DNA from 2 places in the Lichenihabitans psoromatis genome. Region 1 is predicted to be linked to the other one. Evidence: predicted binding sites of a transcription regulator. Region 1 holds the regulator's gene; the other holds the start of a gene.
The links. Region 1 encodes HrcA, which represses chaperone genes, less so after heat shock. Its sites were predicted from a motif close to GTTAGCACTCNCNNNNNGNGAGTGCTAAC; they were not measured.

Region 1 (15,594 bases):
CGCTCGCGGCTGCACGACGCAGGATGGCGCGGTCGATGCCATAAAGCACCAGAAACGCGATTTCGATCGGCAGCTTATCCCGATCGCTCATCCGTGTTGGCACGAGCCGGCAGAGATGCGCGAGGGGCCGTGAGGCAGGGAAAACACGCGATCGCCTTCCATGAAGCCGATACCAGCACCATGACGACGGCACCGGCATAAGATAGCGTGCGTCGATGGCGCGGAACAAGCCGAAGGAAGCCTCTCGGTGAAGATTGTTTACGTTACGTCAGGCGTGGTTCTGCTGGGCTTGATGGCGGCAAGTGGAGGCGCGCGCGCATCGGACGGCTTGGTCGTCGTGCCGAGCTTCGTCGACCCGCAGCATCATATCGAAAAGCCCAGCATGGATCCGGCTCAGACCATTCAGTTTCTGACCAGCGACGATTACCCGCCCTTTAACTTCACCGCGCCCGACGGGTCGCTGGCAGGGTTTAACATCGATCTCGCGCATGCGGTCTGCGATGAGTTGAAGGTCACCTGCACGATTCAGGCGCGTGGATGGGAGACTCTGGTCCCGGCGCTCGACGCCCATGCCGGCGACGCCGTGGTGGCCTCGATCGCGATCACGGCCAAGACCCGCGAGACGGTCGATTTTTCCATGCCGGTGACACGCACTCCGGCCCGGTTCGCCGGCAGAACCGGGCATGTGCCAACCTCCGTTCTGCCAGAGACGGTGGGGTCGCTTCGCATCGGGGTGCAGACCGCCACCGCCCATGCGGCCTATCTTGCGGCGTTTTTCCCGCTCGCCAACGTGAAGACATTCACGGATCCCGACTCACTCCGGGCCGCGCTCAAGGTCGGCGAGATCGATCTGATGTTCGCCGACGGGGTATCGACGGCTCTCTGGCTGAACGGCACGGCGGCGTCGGGCTGTTGCACTTTCGCAGGCGGGGCGTTCACCGAAAGCCGCTACTTCGGCGAAGGCAGCGGCATCGCGGTTCGAAAAGGGGATGCGCCGCTTCGGCAGGCCCTCGACTACGCGCTTGAGCGGCTGTCTCAACGCGGCGTGATCGGCGATCTCTATCTCAAATATTTTCCGATTGGATACTATTGAGCGCGAGCCGATCGCGGATCAGAGATCGCGCCTGAATTCTTCGGCGGCGGCCTCGGGCTTTTGGCTCAAGTTTAACGCATTCACGAAGCGGCCGTCCCGATCCATGACATAGACGACTGCCGTGTGATCCATGGAATAGTCACCGTCTTTCGTCGGCACCTTCTTGGCATAAACCTTATAGGCCTTTTCGACCGCCCTGATGGCCTCTGGGGTGCCGGTCAGTCCGGATATGCGGGAATCGAAACTCGAGAGATAGTCTTTCATGACGGCGGGTGTGTCGCGTTCCGGATCGACCGTGATGAACAGGGCCGAGACCGGTTCTCTCGTGCCATAGGCATTCAGCATTTGGGTCAGATCCGACAAGGTCGTCGGGCAGACGTCCGGGCAATGCGTATAGCCGAAGAACACGATCATCGGCTTGCCTGCGAAATCGGCTCGCGTGACCGCCTTCCCGTTTTGATCGACCAGCGCGAAGTCACCGCCGACGCTTGATGCAAGCGGCACATGCTGCGGCATCGTCACGGTCCATATCGCAAGGCCAAGTGCCACGATCCCGATCAGCAAGGCGATCGGTACGACAGGGGAGCGGGAGAGGCCGCCGGTGCGGGACATAGGATCGCTTTCGAGTTGCGCGGCCGGTCAGCCGCCGCCGACTACGCGCGAGACGACGCGGGCCGTGAAATCCACCATGGGCACAACCCGGGCATAATTCAGACGCGTCGGCCCGATGATGCCGAGGACGCCGATAATCCGATGCGTGCTGTCACGGAACGGCGCCGCGATCATCGATGAGCCGGAGAGGGAAAACAGCTTATTCTCCGAGCCGATGAAAATCCGTACGCCTTCGCCGCTTTCGGCACGGTGCAAAAGCTCGATCACATCGGTCTTGCTTTCGAGATCGGCAAACAGCAGCCGAATGCGCTCGAGATCCTCGATCGCGGTCAGATCCTCCAACAGATTGGCTTGCCCGCGCACGATCAACTGGCGGCTTCCCCCTTGCAGTCCAGCCCAACTTGCCAGCCCCGAATCGACCAACCGCTCGGTGATAGAGTCGAGTTCGGTTTCGGCAGCGCGGCGTTCGGTCTCGATCTCGGTCCGGGCTTCGGCGAGAGTGCGGCCCCGGATGCGGGCGTTGAGATAATTTCCCGCTTCGACCAAGGCGGAGGCGGGGAGGCCGGGCGAGGTCGCGATCACGCGGTTCTCGACATTGCCGTCCTCGCCGACCAGGATCGTCAGCGCGCGTTCGGCATCAAGGCGCAGAAACTCGATATGTTTGATCCGGTCGTTGTCCTTGCTGGTCACGACCACGCCGGCGCCGCGCGTCAGTCCGGACAGAAGGCTCGACGCCTCGCCGAGCGCATCTTCAAAGCTGCGCGACTCGGACGCCGCCCGCACCTCGGTTTCGATGCGACGCCGTTCTTCGTCGCCGACGTCGCCGACTTGCAGCATCGCATCGACGAAGAAGCGCAGGCCTGTTTGGGTCGGAAGCCGACCGGCGCTCGTATGCGGCGCATAGACCAGCCCGAGTTGTTCCAGATCCTGCATCACGGAGCGGATCGAGGCGGGCGACAGCGCTCTCGGCAGTAGACGAGAGAGATGTCGCGAGCCGACGGGCTCACCGGTCGCCAGATAAGAATCGACGATGTGTTTGAAGATGTCGCGCGAGCGTTCGTTCAGCGATGCGAGAGTGCCCGTCGTCAACGGTTCCGCCAAGCGTGGAAGGGTAATGACATCATTCGATCATGCCGCTCGACAGCGCTTGGTGCAAGCGACGCATCAACGCATGCCAAGGCCGATCCGTTGCGCGACGTCGCTCCAGGTGGCCTCCACCGAGGCAGCGCCGGCGGCCAACAGCCCAGCCGCATGACCCGAGGGGATATGGCTGCCGCCGACATAGCCGATCACCCGCATGCCGGCGGCGGCTCCGCCTTCGGCCCCGAACACTGAATCCTCGATCACGATACAACGGTCGGGCGCGACCTCCATTTTGCGAGCCGCATAAAGAAAGATATCCGGCGCCGGCTTCCCCCGTGCCACCTGATGGGAGCTGAACACCGCCTCGTCGAAATAGCCTGCGAGGCCCGTCAATTCGAGACTGAGCCGGATCCGCTCCGGGTTGGACGACGAGGCGACGCATCGCTTGACGCCGTCGAGACGATCGAGGAACGCCTTGACGCCCTGCGTCGGTTGCAGGTCGCGCTCGAAGGCGCGTCGGGTCGCTGGCCAGAGTGCCTCGGTCACCCCATCCGGAATATCCATGTGGGTCGCTTGCGCGATCTTCTGCAGAACGTCGGCCTGCTTCATGCCGAAGCAGTCGGCCACCATGGCGGTCGTGGCCGGCACACCCGCGCGGTTGAGCACGTCGACGAAAGCTGCGAACGCCAGTTGCTCGCTATCGACCAGGACGCCGTCACAGTCGAAAATCAGCAAATCGCAATACGCCAGCATCATGGCCCCCTTGTCCCGTCTCAAGCGACCTAAGGGGTGGAGCCGCATACTGACAAGGTTTTTCAGTCCGATGCGATGATCCGGGCCACCGGTTGCGTCGCGCCGCCCACGCCTTTAAGCCAGGGTCACAATCCACTCACTCGGGTTTCTCCATGCTGGCTCGCGTTTCCGTCACTCTCAAATCAGGTGTCCTCGATCCGCAGGGTAAAGCGATCGAGGGAGCCTTGCAGTCTCTCGGGATCCAGGGGATCGGCAGCATTCGTCAGGGCAAGCTCTTCGAGATTGAACTCGACGCGCATGACCATACCGACGCGCAGGATCTTTTGCGGCAGGCGTGCGACCGGCTGCTGGCCAATACCGTGATCGAGAATTACGCGATCGAGATCCTGGAAGGGTCAGCGTCGTGAAATCGGCGGTCATCACCTTCCCGGGGATCAACCGGGAACGCGATGCCGCCCGAGCCTTGCATCGGGTGTCAGGGCAGCAACCTGCCATGGTGTGGCATGCCGATACGGCGCTGCCGGACGGCACGGATCTCGTGGTGCTGCCGGGCGGCTTCTCCTACGGCGACTATCTCCGCTGTGGCGCGATCGCGGCGCGGTCGCCGATCATGGACGCAGTCCGCCACCACGCCGCGCGTGGCGGCTTGGTCCTGGCGATCTGCAATGGATTTCAGATTGCCTGCGAGGCTGGGTTATTGCCCGGCGTCTTGGTCCGCAACGCCAATCTGCGCTTTCTCTGCCATTTCCAGCACGTCAGCGTGGAGCGGAACGACACGGCCTTCACGCGGCGCTTTGACGAGGGCGAGGCAGCCGAATTCTGCGTCGCGCATGGCGAAGGAAATTACACGGCCGACGCGGAGACGATCGCGCGGCTGGAGGGCGAGGGCCGCGTGGCGTTCCGCTACTGCGACAAGACCGGGGCCATCGGTGGCCAATCCAACCCGAACGGGTCGGAGCGGAACATCGCAGGCATTTATTCGGAAAATCTCAAAGTGCTCGGCTTGATGCCGCATCCAGAAAACCTGATCGATCCGCTGGTCGGCGGCACCGACGGGCTCAAGCTGTTCGAGAGCCTCGCGGCCTAAGGCATCAAAGAAAAAGCCTTCCTGTTACGACAGGAAGGCTTTGTATTGAGTCGATCGCCTCGTTCAGGCGATGTCGCGAACGTCGACGAAATGACCCGCGATCGCCGCCGCTGCCGCCATGGCCGGCGAAACGAGATGGCTGCGGCCTTTGAAACCCTGACGACCCTCGAAGTTTCGGTTCGACGTGGTGGCGCAACGCTCGCCCGGCTTCAGCTTATCGGGGTTCATCGCGAGGCACATCGAGCAGCCCGGCTCACGCCAATCGAAACCTGCCGCCTTGAAGATGAGGTCGAGCCCTTCGGCTTCGGCTTGTTCCTTCACAAGACCCGAACCCGGCACGATCATGGCGTCGACGGTCGCGGCCACGGTCTTGCCTTCGACGATCTTGGCGACCGCACGCAAATCTTCAATCCGTCCATTGGTGCAGGAGCCGATGAAGACGCGATCGAGCCTCAGATCCTGGATCCGCTCGCCCCCTTTAAGGCCCATATAATCGAGCGCACGGGCGATCGAATGGCGCTTGTCGTCCGTCTCGCCATCCTCGATCCGCGGCACTGTTCCGGCCACGGAAGTGACGTCTTCCGGGCTGGTACCCCAAGACACGATCGGCGGCAGGTTGGCGGCATCGAGATGCACGATCTTATCGTAATGGGCGCCCTGGTCGGTCTGTAGCGTCCGCCAATAGGCGACAGCCTGGTCCCATGTCTCGCCCGTGGGCGCCATCGGGCGACCCTTCAGATAATCGAAGGTCTTGTCATCGGGAGCCACGAGACCGGCACGCGCGCCGCCTTCGATCGACATGTTGCAGATCGTCATTCGGCCTTCCATCGAGAGCGCGCGAATGGCTTCGCCCGCATATTCGATGACGTGGCCGGTGCCCCCGGCTGTCCCGATCTCGCCGATGATCGCCAAAATGATGTCTTTGGCGGTGACGCCGTGCGGAAGCACGCCATCGACCTGAACGAGCATGTTCTTGGCTTTGCCCTGGATCAAAGTCTGGGTCGCGAGCACATGCTCGACTTCCGAGGTGCCGATCCCATGCGCCAAGGCGCCGAACGCGCCATGCGTCGAGGTGTGGCTGTCGCCGCAGACGATCGTCGTGCCCGGCAAGGTGAAACCCTGCTCGGGACCGATGATATGGACGATGCCCTGGCGACGATCGAGTTCGTTGAAATATTGGATGCCGAACTCGCGCGCATTCTCGGCCAAGGTCTCGACCTGAATGCGGCTTTCGGGGTCGCTGATGCCGAGGCGACGGTCGGAGGTCGGCACGTTATGGTCGACCACAGCCAAAGTCTTTTGCGGCGCATGAACACCACGTCCGGCCAAACGCAGACCTTCAAACGCCTGCGGGCTGGTCACTTCGTGCACAAGATGGCGGTCGATATAGAGGAGGCACGTCCCATCGTCCTGCTGGTCGACCACGTGGTCGTCCCAGATCTTGTCGTACAATGTGCGCGGGGTCCCTGAATGCGTCGCAACCATGATGGCCTGATCCTGATCTTGTGCCGCGACCAGAGGTGGCTCGACGACAACGGACCTGCAAGGTCCGGATCGACCCAACCTTCATGGGTCATGCGCCCGCGTTAACGAAGGCGCATGACGGTTCGCGGACTGTTCCTTGATTATTCGGCGGCCGGAGCTGCCTTGTCGGCAGCCGGAGCGGCCTTAGCCTTGACCTTGCTCTTGCCCGACGTATCGACCCGCTCGGCGATACGCGCCGACTTGCCGCGACGATCGCGCAGGTAATAAAGCTTGGCGCGGCGGACGCGCCCACGACGCAGCACCTTGATGCTGTCGATGTTGGGCGAATAGATCGGGAAAACGCGCTCGACGCCTTCGCCATAGGAGATCTTGCGGACCGTGAAGTTTTCATGCAGGCCACTATTCGCGCGGGCGATGCAGACGCCTTCATAGGCCTGGATACGGGCGCGCTCGCCCTCCTTGACCTTGACGTTGACCACGACTGTATCGCCGGGCTGGAACTCGGGGATCGAACGAAGCGCCGTCAAACGGGCGACTTCCTCGCGCTCGAGGATTTCGATGATATTCATGATGACTCCTTGCCGATGCGACTTAAATCGCTGCGTTTCGGCGCGCTGTTTTAAGTTAAGCGCGGGTCATACACCGGGCGGTCTGGATTGTCGACCGCTTTACGGCCCTCCGGAGTCCTGCTGATCGACGGATTTGCGACGGTGTGACCCAGCGTCTGTCGACGGTCACGAAGGACATTCCACACGATCTTAGGTAAGTTTCTTTACCGATGCCGGCCCCCTCACCCGCGTGAGGAACGCAATCGTCAAAAGTCCAATCGGATGAAAGCGGCGACCCATGTCTCCTCACCAGCGCGCGAAAGACGGCGGGCCGGATCGTTGGCTCTTGATCACCAATATGGTGCTTTGGGCAGCCTTTACGCTCGCGGCGCTCGCGTTTGCGCTGCTATCGCTATCGATGCTGACCGGCCCCTTGACCTATCGCGATTACCTCACTGCGATCGGAGCCCGTTGGGATGGCGAATGGTTTTACTTTTTCGGACCCACCGTGCTGCAGACGATCATTTTCGCGCTTCATCTGACATTGATCCTGCGTTGGAAGGATCTTGCGCGCTGGACCAGCCAAACGGCTTGGAGCGGTCGAATGGGGCGCCCAACCCGTCAAATGACCGAGGCGACATTACGCCGGATCATTTCTCTTCTTCCGTTGCTGGCATTCCTGAACGCCGTTGCAATGTGCGAGAGCCTGGCCACCGTCCGGCGCCTCTCGCTCCACCTACCCTAAGCGTACTCTCGCGGGTTGGTTTGATCGGCAGCAGGGGATGCCGAACGCGTCAGCCGATCTGCAGTGGCGGATTATCGACGCTCGTCAATGCCCGCTTGAGCTTCTCCATCGCGCGATTTTCGATCTGACGAACACGTTCTTTTGAAATTCCGAGCCGGGCGCCAAGCGCCTCGAGCGTCGCGGTTTCCTCGGCGAGGCGGCGCTCCCGAACGATCCGCAACTCGCGGTCCGTCAACACCTTCAGGGCCTCCTTGAGCCATGTCACGCGCCGATCGCTATCGATTTGCTCGCCGACGGTCTCGTCCGGCAAAGGCTTGTCGTCGACCAGAAAATCGACCCGCTCGGCCGGGCCGGAGGAGTCACTCTCGGTCATCGGTGCGTTGAGCGAAACATCCGAGCCAGACAACCGCGTGTCCATCAGTTCGACATCCGCGGGCGACACACCGATCGCAAGGGCGATCGTCGCGAACATCGACGTGTTTCCGCCGGGGCCTGGGTTCTGAGAGAGTTTGGCGCGCAAACGGCGCAGGTTGAAGAATAAGGCCTTCTGGGCCGAACTCGTACCGCCCCGGACGATCGACCAATTGCGGAGGATATAGTCTTGGATCGAGGCGCGGATCCACCACGTCGCATAAGTCGAGAAGCGAACCTCACGCTCAGGCTCGAACCGCGCGGCGGCTTCGAGCAAGCCCACGTGACCTTCTTGGATCAAATCGGCTAAGGGAAGGCCGTAATGACGGAACCGAGCCGCCAGGGCGATCACGAGACGCATATGGGCGGACGCGAGCTGATGCAGCGCGGCCTCGTCGCCATGGTCTTTCCAGCTCTGCGCGAGCGCCCGTTCTTCGTCCCGTTCAAGGAACTTCGCTGCCATTGCGGCTTTGACAAACTGACGTCTCACGCCGGCCATCTGCAACATGGTACCCTCCAGAAGCGTGCATGAGATACGCACGGCCGAGAGATTTGGTTCAAGGATCCGTCAGGATCCTGATCGCCTCGGATGCGACATCTTCGCCCGACGCGACGGAGGTTGGTCGAGCCGCAAGGCTCGGCGAGCGCGTCACTCGGTGACGATCTTATACCGCTGGCCACCCTTCAACGCCGCACCGGCTTCGACGTCGTTGAGAACCCGGAAAAGGTCGAGCGGCCGGTCGGCGGCCTTCATCTTCGCCACCAGGCTCTCTTCGGTGTCGCTATCGCTGGCCGTCACGATGTCAATCCGCATCGGCCGGACGTTCTTGGCTTCGTCCGGCGTGATCTTGCGGAACGTATTGATCGACGTCCTGAAGGCGCGATCATCGGCATCCGACAGCGTCTTGGCCGCAAAGATCATGCGATAGACTTCGCCGCCATACCGGATGGCGGCGAGCCTGAAGGTCCACTCGCTGCCCTTCGCGGTCGCGGTGGCGGCCTGAAATCCGTTGACGACGATGTTTTCGACCGACCCCTCCTGCAGGCCATCGATCCAGCCCGAAACCAGATAGGCTTGGAGCGTGGTCTCGGCCGGAACATGCACACGATCGAGCCGAAGCGCCTCCTCCCCACCATTGGCGATGCCGAGGACGGCTTGAGCCGAATTTTCGAGCACGAACCCGTCCGGCGCGGTGAAAGCAAAGCCGAGCTTCGGGTGGACAAACTGTACGCCGCGCACGAACCCTTCCGCGGGATCGTCGCCAAACGGCAAACCATCGATGGCGGCCAGATAATGGTCCCGCCCGATTTCGCCGATCCCGGGTGCCCCGATTTGGCGTGCTTCGCCGATCGCCCGCTCGATACGTTCGGGCGTCGATGGATGTGTCGACATCATATCCGGCTTGTCGACGCTGGCCTGCCCGAAGAGCGATTGCCGCATGGCGCTCGATCGACCGAGCGATTGCAGGAAACGGGAGGCCGCATAGGGGTCGTAGCCGGCTCGCGCGATCGTATGAACGCCGATCCGGTCCGCCTCGAGCTCCTGCAGCCGCGAGAAGCTCGCGAGGCTGAGCTGGGCGTAGGCCTGGAAGGATCGTCCCTTATTCCGGTCTTCGATGACGTTCGCGGCTTGGCTGATCACGGCCGATTGCTTCTCGATCTCGGCGCGCTGCGTGGCATGCCGTGCCGTCACATGGGCGATCTCATGCGCCATCACGGCAGCGACCTCCGACGTATCATTGGCGAGTGCGAGAAGACCGCGGGTGACATAGATGCGGCCCGACGGCAACGCGAAAGCATTGACGACCGGCGAGTTCAGGATCGTCAGCTTATAGGGGATGCTCGGCACCTCGCTGGCGACCGCCAGCTTGGCCAGAACCTCATCGAGCAGTTTCTCGGTCGCGACCGAGTGATACTCTCCCCCAAACACGTGAACGAGTTGCTTGTGCTCGCGGATGGCAGGCGAATCCACGCCCGTGGTCTTCGGGGCTGCATCCGGCAAGGCGGCCGCTTCGACGCTCGGTTTTGGATTGGTCTGATCGATCGACGTGCAACCGGCGAGCAGCCACGCCATCGCGCATGCGCCGGCGAGCCCACGCACCATCGCCGAGGGTCGAACGATCCAGCCTTTTGCCGATACCCGCTGACGACCGATCGAGACCGACATCCGCCGTGTTTCTCCTTGCGACCAACCCGTTGGACGAGGTCGTTCCGCCCTTCGTTCGCGTCCGGCCAACTGTCCCGACGTCTTCATGCTTCAAAAGATACGCTTGTTCCAGCGCCGAGATGCGCTCTCACCGCGTTCTGATCACGGAATCGTTACGGGGCCACGACCATCGGGGCGCCCGGTGGCGTCAACACCTCGATCTGATCGCCGCGTGTCACGTCGATCGAGGCGCCGAACCTGTCATCGAGAAACCCACGAACTCTGAGACTGACGCCTGACAATCGATCTTCGCTCAATCCTAGTTCAGTCAAGATGAACGAATCCCGTCTGGCGAGTCGGATGCTGAAATCGGCCTGCCGGCCGCCTATCGCGATGTAAAGACGCGAGCGGCCATGGCCGACCCGTGTGACCGCTCCCTCGACGATCGCCATCGCGCCCGTGCTGTTTCCGATAGCCGCCTGATCGGCAGCGTCGAGAACCGCATAGGCCGGGTCGCTCCACAAGCCGATCCGTGCTGCGCGCGCCGCTTGTTCGGCGCGAAGCAGATCCGGCCAGCAGCCATGCGCGTCGGGATCCGGCCGCGCGCGCCCAAGGCCCGCATCCACCATGGCGAGCGCAACCGACAGACCGGGGCTTGCGGATGAGGGCGCCGCATCCGGATCCGCGAATAGCAGCGCGGGAATGCGATTCCACCGGTCCGGCGCGGCAGCCAGCGCCCGGAGTGTCGCTGACCGGCCGATGAGCCACGCCCGAAGCTTGGCATGTGCCGCAGCCGCTAGATCGGGACCCGTCGCCGTGGCCCGAACCGGATCGACCCCAACCAGCAGGATCGACCGTCCATCCGCGAGCGTCACGCTGAAATCTTCGCCGATGCCGGTTATCCGCACCGCTTCGCCGCCTTCCGGCGTGCAGGGCAGGGCCGCGGTGGTCCTGGGCGCTGCCGCGACCTCCCGGGATAGGGCCACGCAGGCAAAGAACACCAGCGCAGCGGCGGCCCGCCGGCCGCGGCCAGCCCCTTCATCCCGACGTTGGTTCATGCTAAGGGCGTTCCTTGAGTGTCCCGGTAGCTCAGCAGGATAGAGCAACGGTTTCCTAAACCGTAGGTCAGGGGTTCGAATCCCTTCCGGGACGCCAACAGAGCCATTCATAGCCGCCGAAATGCCCTTCCGGTATCGCGGGTTTCCCATGATTGCGGCTTGACCGATCATCATGGCGGCGTTCACGTAGAGAGATGTCGGATGGACGGATCGTGCAAGCGCCGGTCCGTCGACGAAGGAGAGCGCAAGAGATGGCCCGTAAGCCGAATTATGACTTCGAACGCAAGGAACGCGAGCGGGCCAAGGCGGCCAAAAGCGCCGAGCGAGCCAAGGCCAAGAGCGACAAAGCTGGTCAGCCGAAGGGCGACGGGGAGGGCGATATCGAGGCCGATGCTGCGGTCGCCAAGGAGCCAACCGCCGAGTGAGGCTTTGCGGCCTCGAGACGACATGACGGCTCCTGGCCGGATGGCCCAACCCCGAATCGATTTTGTCGGCGGGGCCTTGGGCCACCGGCTTCGGGCCGGAGGGCCGCGAGAGCCTCTCGCCAAGGCCGTCGGGTTTGGCAACGGCCATCGACCGACGATCGTCGATGCGACCGCCGGGCTCGGGCGAGATGCTTTCTTGCTCGCGGCTCTTGGTCTTAAAGTGACGCTGATCGAACGCTCACCTGCGGTCCATGCTTTGCTGGCAGACGGGTTGGCTCGCGCCAGCGAGGCCGGCCCGGACATTGCCGTGATCGTGGCCCGGATGACGCTCTTGGCCGGCGATGCCAAGCACCATCTCGCCGGGCTTCGGCCCGACGTGGTCTTGGTGGATCCAATGCACCCGCCGCGCCTTAAATCGGCCTTGGTCAAGCAAGAGATGCGCGACCTGCGCGCCCTCGTCGGCGCCGATCTCGATGCCCCCGCTTTGATGCAGGCCGCTCTGGCGGCCGCCACCAACCGCGTCGTGCTCAAGTGGCCGCTGCGAGCGGAGCCGATGCCGGGTCTGGATGCTCCGCACCATCAAGTCTTATCGAAAACGCTGCGGTTCGACGTTTTTATGGTGTGAGAGTCGATTGCGCCGCCGCCAGTCGGGCGGGCGTATCTTGTGCCCCCATGCCAAGCGCGAGAGCGGCAGCCGTCATGCCGCTTACGTCTCGCGTCTCGGGGTTCGCACCCCGTGCCAGCAACAAGTCGACGATCTCGACACGATTGAACATCGCGGCCAGCATCAACCCGGTCCGCCCGTCCGGCCCGCAGCCGTCCACCTTGGCGCCTTTGTCCAGCATGAGCGTGATGATGTCGATGTCGCCTTTGAACGCGGCGCCTCCAAGAGGCGTCTGACCTCGATCGTTAGCGAGTTCGGGATCAGCGCCATGGTCGAGCAGGAGGCGCGTCACCTCATACTGCCCGTGATAGCTCGCCAGCATCAGTAAGCTATCGCCTTTGTCGTTGCGGAGGTTCGGCGGGAGGCCGCGCGTGAGAAACTGCGACATCGCTTCCACATTCCCGGTGCGAACGTAGCCGAACACACGCTGTGCGAAATCGATGATGTCATTGTCGAGTTGGGGGCGCGAGCCCTCCTGCGGCTGTTCCATCGGTTCCCCTCACTTGGCGTAGGCCTTCAGTCCCGCACGCCCTGTCATGCCACTGAATGGAACCGGCCCCGGTGCCGGTCAAGTCTTGCTCACCCCTTGCCGGGGGTCGTCGCCAGCGACCAGTCGATGTGCCGCAAAGCATGGCGCATCGGTTCGCTCGAGACTTTGACCAAGCCGTCGAGAGGTCCATCGAGTTCCAAAATGACGAAAAACGCGCCTGCGACAGCCACCGCCACGAGAAAGACGAAAACCGCCGCGAGCTCGTTGCGCGGTGCGCTCAAGCCGAAGCTGAAGAAGACGATGACGAGCCAGCCGGCGAGCATGTCGTAGAACGGGAGCGTGATGGCGCTTTTCGCCTCGTCGATCAGGATCCACCGCTGGTCGAGCACGCGGTCGAGCCGCACCAAGCAACTCGCGCGGATCGAGCTATCCTCCGGGCTCGAGACCGCGACGCGCTGTAACTGGCTCTGAATGTGGAGCAACAATTCTCCGAGGTTGCCGGCGTCGAATTCATCCTCTCGGCTGTCGGCTTTCGGGTATTGGCCGCTCGGCGGCGCCTCTTCCGGCCAGGTGCTGGCCAAGGCCGACGCCGTATAGGCCCTGAGGCTCGTTCGGATCGGGGCGGTTTCAGCACCGAGGTTCTCGAGACAACCGGTCAGCCGAATGAGTTGCGATGAGTAGCCGCGGAGGTCCTGTTCGGTTTTTTCAAAGCTGCTGTTGACCGACGTGATCAGAAGGCTGGTGACCAGCGCCGTAAATGTCACCAGCAAGCCCGTCACCAATCGGGTGAAGTCGATCGTTTCGCGCGTCCGATGCCGCTCCGGCAAACGAGCGGCGACGAGCGAACCAATGATCGCGCTGCCGCAGAGCAGCAGGAAAATCAGGCCTGACGAAAGAAGGTCGGTCATCGCTCGCTGGTGTTCATGAAGGGGTCGTCGTCTGAAAGTCTGTTGCGCCGTCAGTCGTCCCGCTCTGCACCTTAGCGGATCGATGCGGATCGGCATGCTGTTTTTGCGTCGTCCCGCCCTCTCGAAGAAAGCTGTGTCGATGCCTCGCGGCGGTGGTCGTTATGGGCTATGGCGACGCGAGCGCGCCCGCGCGCCTAGCCAAAGGTAATTGAAATTCGGATGCCTAAGTCGTTGCTCCTCGCCGCCCTGGTCGGGCTGGCGCTCGTGATCGCGCTAATCGCCTATTATGGCGCGTCTTCGGTCTTCGATGCGGTCACGGCAGTGGGGTGGGGTGCCGCATTGGTGGCGCTGGTGCGGGCCGGCGAGACGAGTGGGGCGGGGCTCGCTTGGTGGTTCGTGGTACCAGGAGCGGCCGGTCCGCTGGTTCGAATCTGCATGCTGCTGCGCTGGCTTCGCGAAGCCATCAACTCGCTTCTCCCGGTGGCCCAAGTCGGAGGGGACCTCATCGGCGCGCGGCTTCTCACCTTCTGGGGCGTACCCGGTGGGGCCGCCGGCGCCAGCGTCGTGGTCGATCTCTTCGTCCAGACCGTGACGCAATTCTTCTTCACGCTGATCGGCCTCGCTTGCCTGATCCAAGCCGGCGGCGACACCGGTATCGTGCGCGCGGCGGCGATCGGCCTCGCGATTCTCGGCCCGGCCCTGATCGGCTTTTTCGTCGCCCAGCGGTTCGGCGGATTTCGTTTCGTCGAGCAGGCGATGCTGCGGCTCGCCAAAGACCCGAAATGGGCGTCGCTCGGCGGCATTTCTTCCCTGAACGACCGGTTGCAGGAGATCTACCGACATCCGCTCGGGCTCGCGATTTGTTTCGCGATCCATTTTGCAATCTGGTTCTTCGGCGTCCTCGAAGTCTACACCGCACTGCATTTCATGGGTTACCCGGTCGATTACCGCACCGCGCTGGTGATCGAGAGCCTGGGGCAGGCGGTGCGTGGAGCGGCCTTCGTGGTGCCTGGCGCAATCGGCGTTCAAGAGGGCGGCTTCATCGCGCTTTGTGCCGTCTTCGGTATTCCAGCCCCGACCGCCATCGCGCTCTCGCTGGTCAAGCGGTTGCCGGAAATCGCGCTCGGGATTCCTGGCCTGATGATCTGGCAGGGGATCGAGGGTCGCCAGCTCTTGCGCGCCACCCGCAACAGCCCCTAAGCCGTGTCGCGAAGCCCTCATCGCCCGCTCACAATGGTGACATAGTCTTCGCCGTAAAAGCGCCGACAGAGAGCTCGATGAGGGCTTTGTGACGCAGAGCGATTCTCGACCGCTTGCACAATCAACGTGAGATCAACGATGCAACATGTCTCTCGACGGACCCTTCTGGCCACCGCGCTGGCGTCGCTGGCCGGCTTGGCGGCCCCGTCCGTCGCGATTGCGGACGGTCTGCCGACCCAGCCGGTCGCCGATTTCTACAATGCCCTGATGGACAGCATGCGGCACGCGCGCGAACTCAAGGTCAAGGGCCGCTACGAGCTGCTCGAGCCCGTGATGCTGAAGAGCTTCGACGTGCCCGTCATGGTCAAGATGGCGGTCGGACGGGAGTTCACGGCAATGTCGCCCGACGATCAGGCCCGCCTGCAGGCGGCGTTCGGCAAGCTGCTGGTCGCGAGTTTCGCCAGCGAATTCGATGACTTCAAGGGCGAGAAATTCACCATCGACGATCAAACCGCTGATCGGAACGAGGGCAAGCTGGTGAAGAGCAAATTCGTTGGAACGGGTGCGCCCGTCGATCTCAACTATCTCGTGCGCAATACTGCCGGAAGCTGGCGGATCGTCGACGTTTACCTCAATGGGACGATCAGCCAGCTTGCGACGTGGCGGTCGAAATTTGGCGCGACGTTGAAGACTGGCGGCGCCCCTGCGATGATCCAGGCCGTCGAGCAGCAGACCGCCAAATATATGGCTGCGATCTGAGCCCAGCATTCGGCTCCGCCGCCGGCATCGTGGCGATCCTATTTGGCGTGCTCGCGGTCGCGGGCTGCGTTTTCTCGCTGTTTGCGATCGTGGCGACGCGATCCTACAGGCGGCGTGTCGGACCGGT
Region 2 (15,594 bases), 480 kb from region 1:
GCGTCAAGATCGCAGCGTTCGCGGACATAGGTCTCGTTCACCAAGCCCTCGGTGACGACCACATGCCCAAAGGCGTTGATGAGCGCGACATTGGAGCCGGGCTTGAGAGGCAGGTGATAATCAGCCCTGATGTGGGGCGATTTCACGAGATCGATTTTGCGCGGATCCGCGACGATAAGGCGGGCGCCGGCCCGGATGCGCTTCTTCATGCGCGATGCGAACACCGGATGACCGTCGGTCGGGTTGGCGCCGATTACGAGGATCACATCGGCATGGTCGACCGAGGCGAAATCCTGCGTGCCGGCCGACGTGCCGACCGTGACCTTCAGGCCGTAACCCGTGGGCGAGTGGCAGACGCGGGCGCAGGTGTCGACGTTGTTGTTGCCGAAGCCGGCGCGCACCAGCTTTTGAACTAGATACGTTTCTTCATTGGTGCAACGGGACGAGGTAATACCGCCGATCGAATCACGGCCATATTGCGCTTGGATCCGCTTGAACTCGGACGCCGCATGGGCGATCGCCTCGGCCCACGTCACCTCCTGCCACGGATCGGTGATCTTGGCGCGGATCATCGGCTTGGTGATGCGGTCCTTGTGGGTCGCATACCCATAAGCGAAGCGGCCCTTGACGCAGGAATGACCCTCGTTGGCTTTGCCGTCCTTGAACGGCACCATGCGAACGACCTTGTCGCCCTGCATTTCGGCCTTGAACGAGCAGCCGACGCCGCAATAAGCGCAGGTCGTCACTTCGGAATGTTCCGGATGGCCCATGGCGATCACGGATTTTTCGTTCAAGGTCGCGGTCGGGCAGGCTTGCACGCAGGCCCCGCAGGAGACGCATTCCGAGCTGAAGAAATCCATGCCGCCGGGCGAGACCTTTGAGTCAAAGCCGCGCCCCTGGATCGTCAGCGCGAAAGTGCCTTGCACCTCTTCGCAGGCTCGCACGCAGCGCGAGCAGACGATGCATTTCGAGGATTCGAAGGTGAAATAGGGGTTCGAGCTATCGGTCGGGGCGTGGGTGTGGTTCTCGCCATTATATCCGTAGCGAACCTCGCGTAGGCCGACCTGACCGGCCGTATCCTGCAACTCGCAATCCCCGTTGGCCGAGCACGTCAGACAATTGAGCGGATGGTCGGAGATATAAAGCTCCATCACGCCGCGGCGCAATTTTGCAAGTCGGTCGGTCTGGGTCTTGACCACCATATTGTCTTCGGCGGGCGTCGTGCAGGAGGCCGGCGTGCCGCGCCGCCCCTCGATCTCCACGAGGCACATGCGACAGGATCCGAAAGCCTCCAGCGCATCGGTGGCGCAGAGCTTCGGGATCTTGGTGCCCTTCAGCGAAGCCGCCGCCATGACGGAGGTGCCGGCCGGAACGGTGATCCGCTCCCCATCAATCGTTAGCGTCACGGTCGTTCCGCTGACGCGGATCGGGGTGCCGGTGTCGAGTTCCTTGATCAGAGCCATGCTCAGGTCCTCATTCGGCGGCCGCAAGCAGCGGCGCACGGTTGAAGTCGTCGGGGAAATGCGTGATGGCGCTCAACACCGGCACGGGGGTCAACCCGCCCATGGCGCAGAGCGAGGCTTCGGTCATCAACTGACAGAGGTCGTCGATCAGCTCGAGATTCTTGGCGCGCTCGACGCCCGACAGCACCTTGTCCATCGTCTCGACGCCGCGGGTCGCGCCGATCCGGCAGGGGGTGCACTTGCCGCAGCTTTCCTGAGCGCAGAATTCAAAGGCGAAACGCGCCTGATGCGCGAGATCCACCGTGTCGTCGAAAACGACGATGCCGCCATGGCCGATCAAGCCTTTAACGGCCGCGAACGCCTCGTAATCCATTGGCGTATCAAAAAGGCGATCGGGAAAATACGCCCCGAGCGGACCACCGACCTGGACGGCGCGGATGGGTCGCCCGGTCGCGGTGCCGCCGCCGAACTGATCCAGCACTTGCCGAAGCGTCAGGCCGAAGGCCGTTTCGATCAATCCACCCTGCTTGATGTTGCCGGCGAGTTGGATCGGCAGCGTCCCACGCGAGCGGCCCATGCCGAAATCGGCATAAGCCTGCGCCCCGTTCGCCATGATCCACGGCACGGTCGCGAGCGACATAACGTTATTGACGACCGTGGGTTTGCCGAACAACCCTTTGAGGGCCGGAAGCGGCGGCTTGGCACGCACGAGCCCACGCCGCCCTTCGAGGCTCTCGAGCAACGAGGTTTCCTCGCCGCAGATATAGGCGCCCGCGCCCAGCCGCGCCTCAATCGTGAAAGCATGACCGGAACCGGCCACCGACGGCCCGAGATAGCCCGCCTCGGTCGCGGCCAGGATGGCGCGGTTCATCGCCGCGAAGGCATGCGGATATTCCGATCGGATGTAAATGAAACCTTTGGTGGCCCCGACCGCGAGAGCCGCAATCGTCATGCCTTCGACGAGCGATAGCGGATCGCCCTCCATCAGCATGCGATCGGCGAATGTTCCGCTGTCGCCCTCGTCGGCGTTGCAGACGATATATTTCTGGTTGTCGACGGCCAACCGGACCGTGTTCCACTTGATGCCAGTCGGGAACCCGGCACCGCCGCGCCCGCGCAGGCCGGACAGCTTCACCTCGTCGACGATGGCGGTCGCGTCCATCGCGAGCGCGCGGTCGAGCCCGACATAACCGCCATGAGCCCGATAATCCGCGACCGAAATGGGATCGACGAGGCCGCAGCGCGCGAAGGTCAACCGTGTCTGCGCTTTCAGATACGGGATCTCATCCGGCGGACCGAGCCGCAGCCTGTGGTCGCCGCCCAGCATCAGCCCGGCATCCAGCAAACCTGCGACGTCATCCGGCTCGACAGGACCGTAGGCGATGCGCCCACCATCCTGATTGATCTCGATCATGGGTTCGAGCCAGAACAGGCCGCGCGACCCGGTTCGGACAATCTGGACATCAAGGCCGCGCCGACTGATTTCAGCCTGGAAGGCGGCCGCCACCTCATCCGCACCGACCGCGAGAGCGGCCGCATCGGTCGGAATGTAAAGCACAGATGTCATCGCGACAGCCCCTCGATCTGAGCGTCGATCTTGCCCGTCGTCAGCCGCGCCAAAGGCTTGTCGTCGAGCAACGCGGCCGGCGCGGTCGCACAGAGGCCGAGACAGAACACCGGCTCCAGCGTCAGCTCGCCATCGGGCGTCGTGTCGTGCCAATCGATCCCATGTCGCGTCCGGCAATGCTGATGTAGCGCCACCGCTCCCATCGCCTGACACGCTTCGGCGCGGCAGAGTTTCAGCACATGGCGGCCAGCAGGTTTGCTGCGGAAATCGTGATAGAAGCTGATCGTCCCGAAGACCTCGGCTTTCGACAGATTAAGCGCATCTGCGATCAGGTGAACGGCTTGTGGATCGACGTAGCCGAACGCATGCTGCAGTGCATGCAAGATTGGAAGCGTTGCACCATCAAGATGTTGCTGGCCGGCGATAATCTCGCTGGCACGAGCCGCACTCCACGTTTCGATCCCTGACATCACGGTTCCGCTTGTTTGTTTCGCTGTTTAGAATTGTCATAAGTCAGCGAAAAACAAGGTCGTAAAACCGTCGCTTGATAGAGTTTGTCTATTATGCCGTTTCGGCAGCACTCGGGCGCTGCGTGGTTTCGGCAAACAGCGCCTGCACCAACGTGGTCATCGGATTACGATCCGGTACCACCAAGCCGATCAGATTTGCGAGCTCGGGCCCGACGATCGGCAGAGCGACGATGTCGGCGGGTAAAACCGAAAGGTCGACCAAGGCGGCTGGTAGGATGCTTGACCAAAAGCCCGTTTTGACATGCGACAAGAGGACGATCATCGAATCCGTTTCGAGCCGGGGCGACAGCGTAATGCCGGCCGCTTGGCTGACTTTGTCAATAATCCGCCGGTTCTGCATGTCTCGCGTGAGCAGACAAAGCGGCCGTTCACCGACTGAACGCCAGGCGATCGTGTCGTCACGCGGCGGCGCGGAGATCCGAGCCGTCACATAGCGGTAGCGCTCGTAATACAGCGGCAGCATTCGGACATGGGTCAGGCTTTCATTGTCGATGTAGGTGACCCCCGCATCGATCTCGAAATTTTCCAGCTTTCTCAGGATGTCGTCGGACGTGCGGGACATCACCGAAAAGCGAACCGCCGGATGGCGTTGAGCGAAGCCTGTGGTCAAGCCTGCGACGATCGGAAGCGCCGATGGGATCGCGGCAATCCGTAAATGTCCGCTCAGGCCGTGTTTCAACGCCTTGATTTCCTGGCGCATCGCCTGCGCGTCGCCAACCATGCGGCGCGCCCAGGCCAGCACGCGCTCGCCCTCGGGCGTAAAGCCCAAGAAGCGGGAACTCCTCTGCACGATGAGGATGCCGAGCGTATCTTCCAGCTGCTTCAAGCCTGCCGACAAGGTCGGTTGCGTGACGCCGCACAGATCGGCGGCGCGACCGAAATGTTTCTCACGCGCCAAAGCGACGACATATTCGAGCTTGTCGATCATCGCGCTTTATATCGCATCCATCAGTCGAACACCCGCCGCAAGCGGCTGGATTGCGCGCACGTATCGCATCCGTTCGCCCAGCTTGCGTCGCCTCTTAGGCCAGGACAGCGCGGTCGTGCGGTCCTTCGCCCAGCGCGGCATCGTCGAGATCTTGCAGGGTGGGATGAAAGGGCGCGATCTCGCGGACATCCACGCTGACGGTCATGCCCGAAAAGGCGGCGGCGTCGCCGAAATACGTGCCCGAGAGCGGCACGGCCTGACGCGGGTCGCGAGCGACTGCGACACGGATCAGATCGCGGTTGCCGACGATGCCGTTCGTCGGGTCGAACTCGACCCACCCCGCGCCGGGCAGATAGATCTGGCACCACGCATGGGTGTTGCCACCGCCCTTGTGAGAGGTGTCGCCCGCGTCAGACGGAACATTGAGATAGCCCGACACGAACCGGGCCGCGAGCCCGAGGGCGCGCGCGGCTTCGATCATCAGCACCGCGAAGTCTCGGCAGGTCCCCTTGCGGGTCGTCAACGTCGTGATCGGATCTTGTGTGCCGTGTTCAAGCCGCCTGGAATAGGTGAAGCTCTCCTTGATCGCGTAGGTCATGGTCATCAGCAATTTGGCAGTTTCGGTCTCGCGTCCACGATGCACGAAGCGCCGGACCCATTGATCGAGCGCGTGTTCGGGGTCGAGATATTGTCGCTCGATCAGGCGCGCGAGATCCGGCATCTCGTCCGGCCCATAGGTGAACGGATAGGTCCGCGCAAAATCCTCTATCGAGAAATCGGGTGTGTTCAGCGGCGTGTGGTCGAGCACGATTCGCGTGTCGAATCGCAGCTGTGCGGCCGGCTTTGAAAAGCTGGCGATCGCGACGCAATTGCCGAACACATCATGGAGCCAGCGGAGACGTCGAGGTTCTGGATCGATCACGAGATCGGAGGAGATCAGCCGCTGGTCATAGCTGTCGCGGGGCCGAAACATGATCCGGTGTTCGCCGAAGCGAACCGGTGTTTTGTAGCTGTAGGTCGTCAGATGGCGAACCGATAAAACCGACATGGATGTCTCAAGGTTCGATCGACAAGGGCAGCGACATGCCCCCGTCGATCATCGATCGCTGCACTCCGCACATTCAGCGACGTGGGATCAATCGTTTTATTTGGGCTTTCCCGCGCCTTATCGCCCCGATTGCGGGCTGCGAAGCGGCTCATCGGCGGAGGCCTCTGCTATCGATTCGATCGAGGGGAGGGTCCCCATATTCACATCATCCGGAATTTCGTCGGTCACGACGGTAAAGCCGACGAGATTGGCCGGGCCGAAAGCTGTGGAGATCGCCACATCGGTCGCGTCCCGGCCACGCGCCATGACGATCCGGCCGATCCGAGCATGTTTGTGCCGGGCGTCAAACGTGTACCAGCGGCCATCCAGGAACACTTCGAACCAGGCGCTGAAATCCATCGGCGTATCGCCGACCGGGACTCCGATGTCGCCGAGGTAGCCGGTGCAATAGCGTGCCGGAATATTCATGCAGCGGCATAAGGTGACCGCGAGATGAGCAAAGTCGCGGCACACGCCGACCTGCTCGGCATGGCCTTCGCTCGCCGTCCGCGTGTTGCGCGCATGAGCATAGCCGAAGCTGATGCGCTGGTTGGCATAGGCCACGATGGCTTCGACACGTTGCCATCCGCGCGGACTATTGCCGAACAGCGACCAAGCGAGGTTGCTCAACGCCTCGGTGTCGCAATAGCGGCTTGCCAGCAGGAACACTAAAACATCGTCGGGCAGCTCCTCGACCGGAATTTCCTTGGCATGAGGCGCATATTCGTCTTCAAGCCCGCTATCGCGAATAAGAAAGTCGCTGGTCAGGCGGGTTTCGCCGACAGGCGCAAGGATGCGGGTGACGCGATTGCCGAAAGCATCCGTATAAACGCGCGAGGCGACCTGGGGCGTGAAGGTGATCTGCTGTGGCGTCAACAGATCCTGCTCGCGCGACGGATGCACGCTGAGAAGAAAGAGCATCGGGGTGGGGATGTTACAGAAATATGTGATGTCGAAGCCGCAGCGTATTTTCATCGTCGGATCACCGTCAGTTTCAACAAGCGGAAGGTCGGCGACGGGTCGAATGCCTTTCGGATCGATACCCGCCGTCTCCCATGGACGAACTGAGCATCATTTGCGCCATAATGGCAGCGCGATCCGCCTGACCCCGTTTTTTTAAGCGCTGATCCCGTCGAGAGGTTGCGCAAGATGAGCGTCTCTTCCATCGCCGCGACGGCGCCTCGGCCAATCGGCGTAGACGTTATGACTAAAAAAAAGGCAATTTGGAAAAATCGCAGATTTAATGTCTATTTTTGAGGTCGACGGCTTGCGTTTTATACCGAGCTGGTCAAATTAGCACACCTGCGATGGTCCAAAAAAAAGGACCGCTAAAAGCGGCCCAGAGTCTAGGGAGGAAACGCCCAAGAAGGGCATGCGACAACCAACGTCGCATGGGTAATACTATGCTGCATTGCCGCAAAGGCAAGCTGTGTAACGAGGCGCCCTTTTATATTTTATTGTCTGTGGTAATTTTACAGCAGATAGGCTCGTCGAGATACGTTTGGCGCATTCGATCTTGCGCCGCCGTTATCGGCATCGAACAGACCTTAGATGCTGTCGGTGTTTGAAAACAGCATGGATGCGTGCGTCCCCGGTCCGTCGCTGCGATATTCGACCGTCGTCGCAAGCTTTGTTGCCATCGCCTTAACGATTGATCGACCGATCCCGGTCCTGGTGCCGGACTTTTCTGTGGCGACTTTGCCGACCCCTTCATCCTCGACGATCAGGCGCGTTTGGCGACAGGTCACGGCCTCGAGCCGCACGCGGATGGGACCGCTTCCGGTCGGATAGGCATATTTCATCGCATTGATGACGAGTTCCGTCACGATGATGCCGATTGTCACCGCGGTGTCCGGGTTGATCTCGATCTCGTCGGCCAGCAGCACGAGTTGCGACGTGGCTTCCTGTGCATCGGCGGACTGGCGAAGATCCTCGATCAGTCCGGCCAGATAATGATGCAGCGCAACGGCCGTCACGTCGTCCGACGCATAGAGCCGACGATGGACCTGGGCGATCGCCAGAACCCGCCGGTTCGCATCGGCCAATGCCGCGCGTGTGGCCGCATCGGCCGAACTTGCCTGCATGTGCAAGAAGGCTGCGACGAGTTGAAGGCTGTTGCCGACCCGGTGATTGACCTCGCGCATCAGCACTTGCCGCTCTGCCGCCAGGGCCTCGAAGCGGTCTCGTGCCGCCCTGATCTCACGGTCCGTTTCCGCTTTTTGCCGGCGTAAGGCCGTGCTTTCGATCGCCGAGCGGATCGCTGCATCGAGCAGATCATAGAAAGCGCCTTGAACGTCTTTGACCACGTAATCGGCTGCGCCCGCCTTGAGGGCCGCGACCGCGATGCTGCTTTCGTTGGTGCCTGTCACGTAGATGACGGGCGGTGGATCGGGCAGGTCGCAAATGCGAAGCAGCGTCGTGAGACCGTCCTGTCCCGGCATATAATGGTCAAGCGCCACGCAATCGATCGTACCGGCCGCGATGCGGGCCAAGCCATCCTCGCCGCTCGAGACCGCCTCGACCGCATAGCCACGCCTCTGCAATTGCCGCTCGATAAGCCGAAGCAGGGCTGGGTCGTCGTCGATGTAAAGAATACGGGCGGATGTCACGTGAGGTCAGGCCGGCTCGGGAACCTGCATGACGGATAGAAACAGCCCGAGCTGTCTCACCGCCTCGGCGAAATTTTGATAAATCACCGGTTTGGTGATGTAGACGTTGCAGCCAAGGTCATAGCAGCGTTGGATTTCAAGCTTGTCGTCGGTTGTGGTCAACATGATGACCGGTAGCCGCTTCAAGATGCTATTCTCCTTGACGCGTTTCAGCACCTCGGCGCCGCTCATGTCCGGCAGGTTGAGATCGAGCAGGATCAGCAGCGGAGTAGCCTTGCGATCCGCCGGCAACCCGCGCTGTTGGAAAAGGTGAGCGAGCGCGCTGGCTCCATCGCCGAAATGCACGATCTCGTTTTCGACGCCTGCGCGGCGGAGGTTCTTTTCGATTAACCGAGCATGACCCTCGTCATCCTCGATCATGATGATGGTCGGTAGGGTCATGATGATCCATCGTCCTCCGTCATGTCGGCGGCTTTCGGCAGCACTACCGTAAAGACGCTGCCGAGCCCTGGCTTACTATCGAGCCGGATGGTGCCTTGCAGTCTTCGAACCAGCGAGCGCACGTTGGCAAGCCCGATGCCTTCGCCCGGCTCGTCCTGTTGCCCGGCCCGACGAAAAAGTTCGAAGACGCGCTCGCGATCCTGCGGCTCGATACCCCTCCCGTTGTCGCTCACCTCGAATGTCACGGTCGTGGCGGATTCGTCGGCCGCGATGTGGATCCGACCGGGGACCCCCGGCTGCGGATATTTGACCGCATTCTCGACCAGGTTGGAAAACACCTGCTCGACCGCGATGCGATCTGCGATGAGACGCGGCAGCGGTGCGATCGTGATCGTGGCTCCGGAGCGCTGAACCCTGTGGGCGACACCGTCCGCGATCGAGCGCATGAGACGGTCCATGTCGAGCGCCTCCGGTCGAAAGTGCCGCTGGCCTTGACGCGACAAGCTGAGGATCGCTTTGATCAGCCTGTCCATCTTGTCGATCGACGATTGGATGAAGCCGATCGCCTCATCGAAGTCGGCTTTCACCGTGTCGGGTGCATCGGCTCGAGCGCCCGGTGATCCTGCGGCGAATAATTGTCCACGAAGGCCGTCCAGTTCCGACGTGAAGCCCATGATGTTGACAAGCGGGGCACGCAGATCGTGGCTCACGATATAGGCGAACCGCTGCACCTCACGGTTTGTCTCCTGCAAATCGGCCGTTCGCTCCGCGACCCGCTGTTCCAACCGCGTGTTGGACGCGCTGAGCATGGCCCGTGCGGCTTCGACCTCACGCCGCGAGCGGCTCTCGCGACGCGCCAGACGGCGACCCAGCATCATGATGCCGGCGAGCGCCACGAAGGCGCCAGCCGCATAGGGGATGAAACGCCAGAGCCACGCTCGCCAGCGCGCGTCGATGACGCCGTCGCGGAAGACGACCGCCACGAAGACGGGCAGATCGCCGACGCGATGATAATAGCCGAATTGATGGGGGCCGGGCTCGAAGGTGCCATCGTCGGGCGCGAGTGCCGCCGCTGCCAGCACGCTGGGGCCGATCGTGTGAGGGGCCCGCATCGTCTTGAGGTCGGGATAGCGCGCCAAGACTTCTCCCGTGCCGTCGCGGATGAGGTCGATCCGCTCGTCGTTGCGCACGTCCAACCGCTGCCAATAATCGGTGAAGTAAGACAGCGCCATCGAGGCGGCCACCAAACCGCGAAAGCGTCCGTCGGCTGCCTCGATCCGTCGGGCCACTAGAAAGGTCGGCTTATGCGAGACGCGACCGACAATCGGCTCGCCGATGATGAGCTTGTCGCCGGCCTGCTGGGCGTTGCGGAATACCGCCCGGTCGGCCATCGAAACGATGGTGGGTAGATCGGGCACGGTGGCTCGTCGCACGCGGCCGGTTTCGTCCACGAGCCAGATGTCGTCCACATAGGGCAGCATGGCATTCATGCTCCTCATGTCGGTTCCGAGGTCCTTCGACTGCTCGATGTTGTCCCAATCGCGACCGGCGGTGGCGTTCAAGGTCGCGTGCAGCGCGATATCCGAGACCTCGAAGAGGCGTTTGGCGTGGTCGGCGAGAAAATAGGCCGACTGCTCTGCGTGGGCTTCCGCTTCTTCGAAGAGCGTCTGACGCTCGTGCCAAACGATGAAGCTGGACGTGAGAATGATGAGGACAAGCCCGAGCGAGCCCATCAGTGTGCTGGTTTGCTTGAGGGTGAAGCGGCTGAGGATGGCGCCCGGGCCTCGGCGTCGCTGAACCATCATGGATCGACCCACCCTCGCCTGCGCGGGGCGAGGACAAGGCGACACGAGCCGGCGCGACATGCTGCGGTTGAGGCGATTGCATCATCGACCATGCGGGTGCCTTGGGCCATAAAGGTGCAGGATCGTCTGCTCCGGCGACCCCAGCGGTCGTTACCACGCCATCAAAAGCAAGCGTTTTCGTGGTGTTGCCGCGCCGGTCTATTTGGATCTTGGGGGTCGGCACTCTTGCACGCGTTTGGTAAGAGCCTCAAAAGGACGCCGTTCGCGCAGCCGCAACCGCAGGAATCCTCGTGACGCAAAACGATCTGGTGACCCAAGATCTCGTCTTGGCGGGTTGGAGCATCGTCCTGGCTCTCGTCCAACTCGGCTTGGCGGGGATCGGCAAACGCATGCAGGAACCGCGCTCGTGGGGGGCTGGGCCGCGCGACGACGTGATGAGCTATTCGGGTCGCACCGCGCGCCTGATCCGAGCGCAAAGCAATCTGATGGAGACCTTGCCAATGTTCCTCGGCGCGGTCGCGATCGCGCATCTGGCGGGTCGCAACGGCTCGCTTTCGGTGCTGGGGGCTGAACTCTACTTGGCCGGGCGAGTTATCTATGTGCCGCTCTATTGGTTCGGCGTTCCTTATGTTCGAACCTTGGTCTGGCTGGTCGCGACGTTGGGTCTGTGCCTCGTTCTCACAGACTGCCTGTCCTGAGATGGTTCCGGCGGCAAAAAGCGAGCCGATCTTGACACCTCACGGGCGAGTCCGTAGATAGGCGCTGCCTGCTTTGGCACTCGACACACGAGAGTGCCAACCTGCATCGGCACTCGGCTTTGGCACCGCGCGGCGCCTTCGCGAAGGCTCCCGGTCCGTATCGATAGGACATTCATCATGAACTTTCGTCCCCTGCACGACCGTGTGGTCGTCAAGCGCCTCGAAGGCGAAGAAAAGACCAAGGGCGGCATCATCATCCCGGACACCGCCAAGGAGAAGCCTCAGGAAGGCGAGATCATCGCGGTCGGACCTGGTGGTCGCGACGAAAGCGGTAAGCTGACCCCCCTCGACGTGAAGGCTGGCGACAAGGTTCTGTTCGGCAAATGGTCGGGCACGGAAGTCAAGATCGACGGCCAAGATCTCCTTATCATGAAGGAGAGCGACATCATGGGCGTCGTCGGCTGACCTCGAGCCTCGATCCATCTTTCAAGATTTGAACTACGGTTCAGGAGACTATCAACATGGCAGCTAAAGACGTACGTTTCTCGTCCGACGCCCGCGATCGCATGCTTCGCGGCGTCGACATTCTGGCCAATGCGGTCAAGGTTACGCTCGGCCCCAAGGGTCGTAACGTCGTGATCGACAAGTCCTTCGGCGCGCCCCGCATCACCAAGGACGGTGTGACGGTCGCCAAGGAAATCGAGCTCGAAGACAAGTTCGAGAACATGGGCGCCCAGATGGTGCGCGAAGTGGCCTCGAAGACCAACGACAAGGCCGGCGACGGCACCACCACCGCGACCGTTCTGGCTCAGGCCATCGTTCGTGAAGGCACCAAATATGTCGCAGCCGGCATGAACCCGATGGATCTGAAGCGCGGCGTCGACATGGCCGTGACGGCAGCTCTCGAGGATATCAAGTCGCGTTCGAAGAAGATCAACTCGTCGGACGAAGTCGCTCAGGTCGGCACCATTTCGTCGAACGGCGACAAGGAAATCGGCCAGATGATCGCCAAGGCGATGCAGAAGGTCGGCAACGAGGGCGTCATCACGGTCGAAGAGGCCAAGACCTCTGAGACTGAACTCGACGTCGTCGAAGGCATGCAGTTCGATCGCGGCTATCTCTCGCCCTACTTCATCACCAACGCCGAGAAGATGGTTGCCGAGCTCGAGGATCCCTACATCCTCATCCACGAGAAGAAGCTGTCGTCGCTTCAGGCCATGCTGCCGGTTCTCGAAGCCGTCGTGCAGACCGGCAAGCCGCTCGTCATCATCGCCGAAGACATCGAAGGCGAGGCTCTTGCCACGCTCGTGGTCAACAAGCTCCGTGGTGGCCTCAAGGTCGCAGCCGTCAAGGCTCCGGGCTTCGGCGATCGCCGCAAGGCGATGCTCGAAGACATTTCGATCCTGACTCAGGGCCAGATGATCTCCGAGGAACTCGGCATCAAGCTTGAATCCGTCACGCTCCAGATGCTGGGCCGCGCCAAGCGGATCCGTATCGACAAGGAGACCACCACGATCATTGACGGTCATGGCGAAAAGTCCGACATTGACGGCCGTATCGCGCAGATCAAGGCGCAGATCGAGGAGACCACCTCGGACTACGACCGTGAGAAGCTTCAGGAGCGTCTGGCCAAGTTGGCCGGTGGCGTCGCGGTCATCCGCGTCGGCGGCTCGACCGAAGTCGAAGTCAAAGAGAAGAAGGATCGCGTCGACGACGCCCTCAATGCGACCCGCGCGGCCGTTGAAGAAGGCATCGTCCCCGGCGGCGGTATTGCACTGCTGCGCGCCAAGGCGGCCGTGTTGAAGCTGAAGAGCGACATCCCGGACGTTCAGGCTGGCATCAACATCATCTCGAAGGCGCTTGAAGCCCCGATCCGTCAGATCGCCGATAATGCCGGCGTTGAAGGCTCGATCGTGGTCGGCAAGGTTCTCGAGAATGCCTCGCAGACCTTCGGCTACAATGCCCAGACGGAAGAATATGTCGACATGATCGAAGCCGGGATCGTTGATCCGGCCAAGGTTGTTCGGACCGCTCTTCAGGATGCGGCGTCGGTCGCCGGCTTGCTGATCACCACTGAGGCCATGGTTGCCGAGTCCCCCAAGGACAAGCCGGCCATGCCGATGGGCGGTGGCGGCGGCGGCATGGGCGGTATGGACTTCTAAAGTCGTCCGTACAGTCAGCTCTGCTTGTTAGAATGGGAGCCCGGCGAAAGCCGGGCTCTTTTTCGTTCAGCCGGTGGGCTGCGTCGTCCCGATCTCCGGCCGATCTTTCCCAAGCCGCAACGATGGTCGATCCCGCGCCGGTCGCCGGTCGCCGATCGACTCTCGCTTGGCCGGAACTCGTCCCTTTGTTGTCGTCGCTAAGTGTCGTGGGCCTCGCTCGGGAGGCTAGACGACGCCATCTGGTCTGACGCCGAACAGGCGTGTGACGAGCCGCCAGCAGGCGAGGATCACCAACCAGGTCAATAGTCCCGCGAGGATTGAGTCGGACAGGAAATGCCCACCGAAGGCGATCCGAAGCAGACTCGTGGCGGCGCCGAACACCAAAGCGGCCGCGATGGCGATCGGTCGCCAGGGTAGGGGCACCAGCACTGCGGGCGCGAGGGTCCAAAAAGCTTCGGCGCCTTCTCCTGACACGAAGGAGCAATTGCGTCGGCACTCACCATCGAAGCGATAGAATGGTTTGAAGGCCTGATCGCCACCAAATTGCGTGACCTGATAAGGCCTCGGCCGATGCGAATGATCCTTGAGCAGCGTGTTGACCAGGAGGCCCGGCCCGATCGCGAGGCTGAGCGCCATGAAGATCAAGCCGACGCCTGTCGGCGCCCAGATCCTAGACCGCATCAATTGCCGCATGCCGTAGAGCGCGAGCATGACGGCGAATAGACAGAAGGGCGTCCAGTAGAACAGCCGACGCAGCGCGTTGCCGAGCGGGGTCTGACCGACGAACTGGTTGTTGCCGAGCGCGAAGATCGAGGCGACGCGGAGATCGAGGCTCGGCGTGATCGTGAAGACGAGGCAGGTGAGGGCGACAGCCGCGAGGCTGCCTGCGACGATGCGGGTTGACGTCAAGCGGTCGTGGGTCAGCGCGCCATCCCTTCGAAAGATCGAGATGGTTCTGTTAGCTGCCAGACGGGTCCCACTCAAGCGAGGTGAGACGCGTTTCTCCGTCGAGCCTGGTGCTTAGGCTGCGAGGAGGCGCTGCACTTCGCCCACAAGATCCTTCAAGTGAAAGGGCTTGGAGAGGATCTTGGCTTCCTTCGGGGCATTGTTGTCGGGGTTCAGCGCCACCGCCGCAAACCCCGTAATGAACATGACCTTGATGTCGGGGTCGAGTTCGGTCGCGCGGCGGGCCAGTTCGATCCCGTCCATCTCCGGCATGACGATATCGGTGAGGAGAAGCTCGAAGGGCTCTTCCCGAAGGCGATGATAGGCCGACAGTCCATTGTCGAAAGAGGCGACGTTATAGCCGGCATTTTGTAGCGCCTTGACCAGAAACCGACGCATGTCGTTATCGTCTTCGGCCAGGAGGATCTTGGTGATCGGATTGTCGCTCAGGTCCATCGGTGAGTTCCCTAAAATCTTAGCGATCATAGGGCTATGGCGGTGTGAATGACAGGTTAAACAATGAGGCCGAATCGTCGTTTTTGCGCGTCTCGCCCGTGAACGATCCGACACTGTTGCGCCAATCCCACGCAGCGGGATCACGCTCAGACGCGCGCGCGTTCTATGCCTGTGGAAGAGGCACCATCTGCCTAGGGTTCAGCCCTGTCTGTCATTTTTATGTGATTTAGGGAGTTGACAGGCTCGGCGGCTTTCCCTAGAAGACGGTCATCGACGGCGGGGCCAACGAGGTTTGGTTCTGCGGCGGCGATGATCCATCTTCTGCATTATTTTGTAGGGGTAGCGACCGGGTAGGGCCCTGGGGTGCTGGATTTTGTCGTTTGGGTATTTTGGTCTTTGGGCTGGGGTGCTTTTCGTCTTGAGTTTCGCTGTTTGACATTTGAATCGGAAGAAAGAGAAACGTAGGCGGCGTCTGATATCCTTGCGGATCGAGCAATCGATCGAATGGGATAATCTGGCGGTCTACGTTACATCTGGGTTTCTTGGGATTTGGCTTAGTTTTGCTAGGTTGGGTTTTGAGAGATCTGGGTTACTCGTCAAGAGAGACCTCTGTGAAGGGGTGTAATGATGACTTAGCCGGAGCAAATTCTCTGTGGTTTCTTTATTGAAGCCTACAACTTGAGAGTTTGATCCTGGCTCAGAACGAACGCTGGCGGCAGGCTTAACACATGCAAGTCGAACGCACCGCAAGGTGAGTGGCAGACGGGTGAGTAACACGTGGGAACATACCCTTCGGTTCGGAATAACTTGGGGAAACTTAAGCTAATACCGAATACGGCCTGAGGGCGAATGATTTATCGCCGAAGGAATGGCCCGCGTCCGATTAGCTAGTTGGTGTTGGTA

Region 2: the regulator HrcA is predicted to act here: its motif matches at 11,201-11,229, upstream of groES (co-chaperone GroES).

What each region holds. Positions count from the first base shown of each region.
Region 1 is NZ_CP036515.1:2,507,552-2,523,145, forward strand. Features, by position in the region: gene EY713_RS11670 (glycosyltransferase family 2 protein) at 1-91, opposite strand, end outside; gene EY713_RS11675 (transporter substrate-binding domain-containing protein) at 248-1,093, shown strand; gene EY713_RS11680 (SCO family protein) at 1,112-1,705, opposite strand; gene hrcA (heat-inducible transcriptional repressor HrcA) at 1,733-2,794, opposite strand; gene EY713_RS11690 (HAD family hydrolase) at 2,870-3,544, opposite strand; gene purS (phosphoribosylformylglycinamidine synthase subunit PurS) at 3,694-3,948, shown strand; gene purQ (phosphoribosylformylglycinamidine synthase subunit PurQ) at 3,945-4,628, shown strand; gene leuC (3-isopropylmalate dehydratase large subunit) at 4,692-6,113, opposite strand; gene rplS (50S ribosomal protein L19) at 6,254-6,682, opposite strand; gene EY713_RS11715 (hypothetical protein) at 6,960-7,406, shown strand; gene EY713_RS11720 (RNA polymerase factor sigma-32) at 7,456-8,325, opposite strand; gene EY713_RS11725 (M48 family metalloprotease) at 8,467-9,984, opposite strand; gene EY713_RS11730 (thermonuclease family protein) at 10,137-11,021, opposite strand; tRNA gene EY713_RS11735 (tRNA-Arg) at 11,042-11,118, shown strand; gene EY713_RS22750 (hypothetical protein) at 11,273-11,446, shown strand; gene EY713_RS11740 (class I SAM-dependent methyltransferase) at 11,469-12,071, shown strand; gene EY713_RS11745 (ankyrin repeat domain-containing protein) at 12,061-12,600, opposite strand; gene EY713_RS11750 (bestrophin-like domain) at 12,690-13,508, opposite strand; gene EY713_RS11755 (flippase-like domain-containing protein) at 13,728-14,708, shown strand; gene EY713_RS11760 (ABC transporter substrate-binding protein) at 14,847-15,467, shown strand; gene hpnI (bacteriohopanetetrol glucosamine biosynthesis glycosyltransferase HpnI) at 15,497-15,594, shown strand, end outside.
Region 2 is NZ_CP036515.1:2,026,524-2,042,117, forward strand. Features, by position in the region: gene fdhF (formate dehydrogenase subunit alpha) at 1-1,463, opposite strand, end outside; gene EY713_RS09420 (formate dehydrogenase beta subunit) at 1,474-3,030, opposite strand; gene EY713_RS09425 (formate dehydrogenase subunit gamma) at 3,027-3,500, opposite strand; gene EY713_RS09430 (LysR family transcriptional regulator) at 3,592-4,488, opposite strand; gene EY713_RS09435 (transglutaminase family protein) at 4,583-5,536, opposite strand; gene EY713_RS09440 (transglutaminase-like domain-containing protein) at 5,654-6,550, opposite strand; gene EY713_RS09445 (sensor histidine kinase) at 7,123-8,184, opposite strand; gene EY713_RS09450 (response regulator) at 8,191-8,625, opposite strand; gene EY713_RS09455 (sensor histidine kinase) at 8,622-10,430, opposite strand; gene EY713_RS09460 (MAPEG family protein) at 10,721-11,128, shown strand; gene groES (co-chaperone GroES) at 11,306-11,593, shown strand; gene groL (chaperonin GroEL) at 11,650-13,290, shown strand; gene EY713_RS09475 (phosphatase PAP2 family protein) at 13,516-14,199, opposite strand; gene cpdR (cell cycle two-component system response regulator CpdR) at 14,311-14,691, opposite strand; rRNA gene EY713_RS09485 (16S ribosomal RNA) at 15,366-15,594, shown strand, end outside.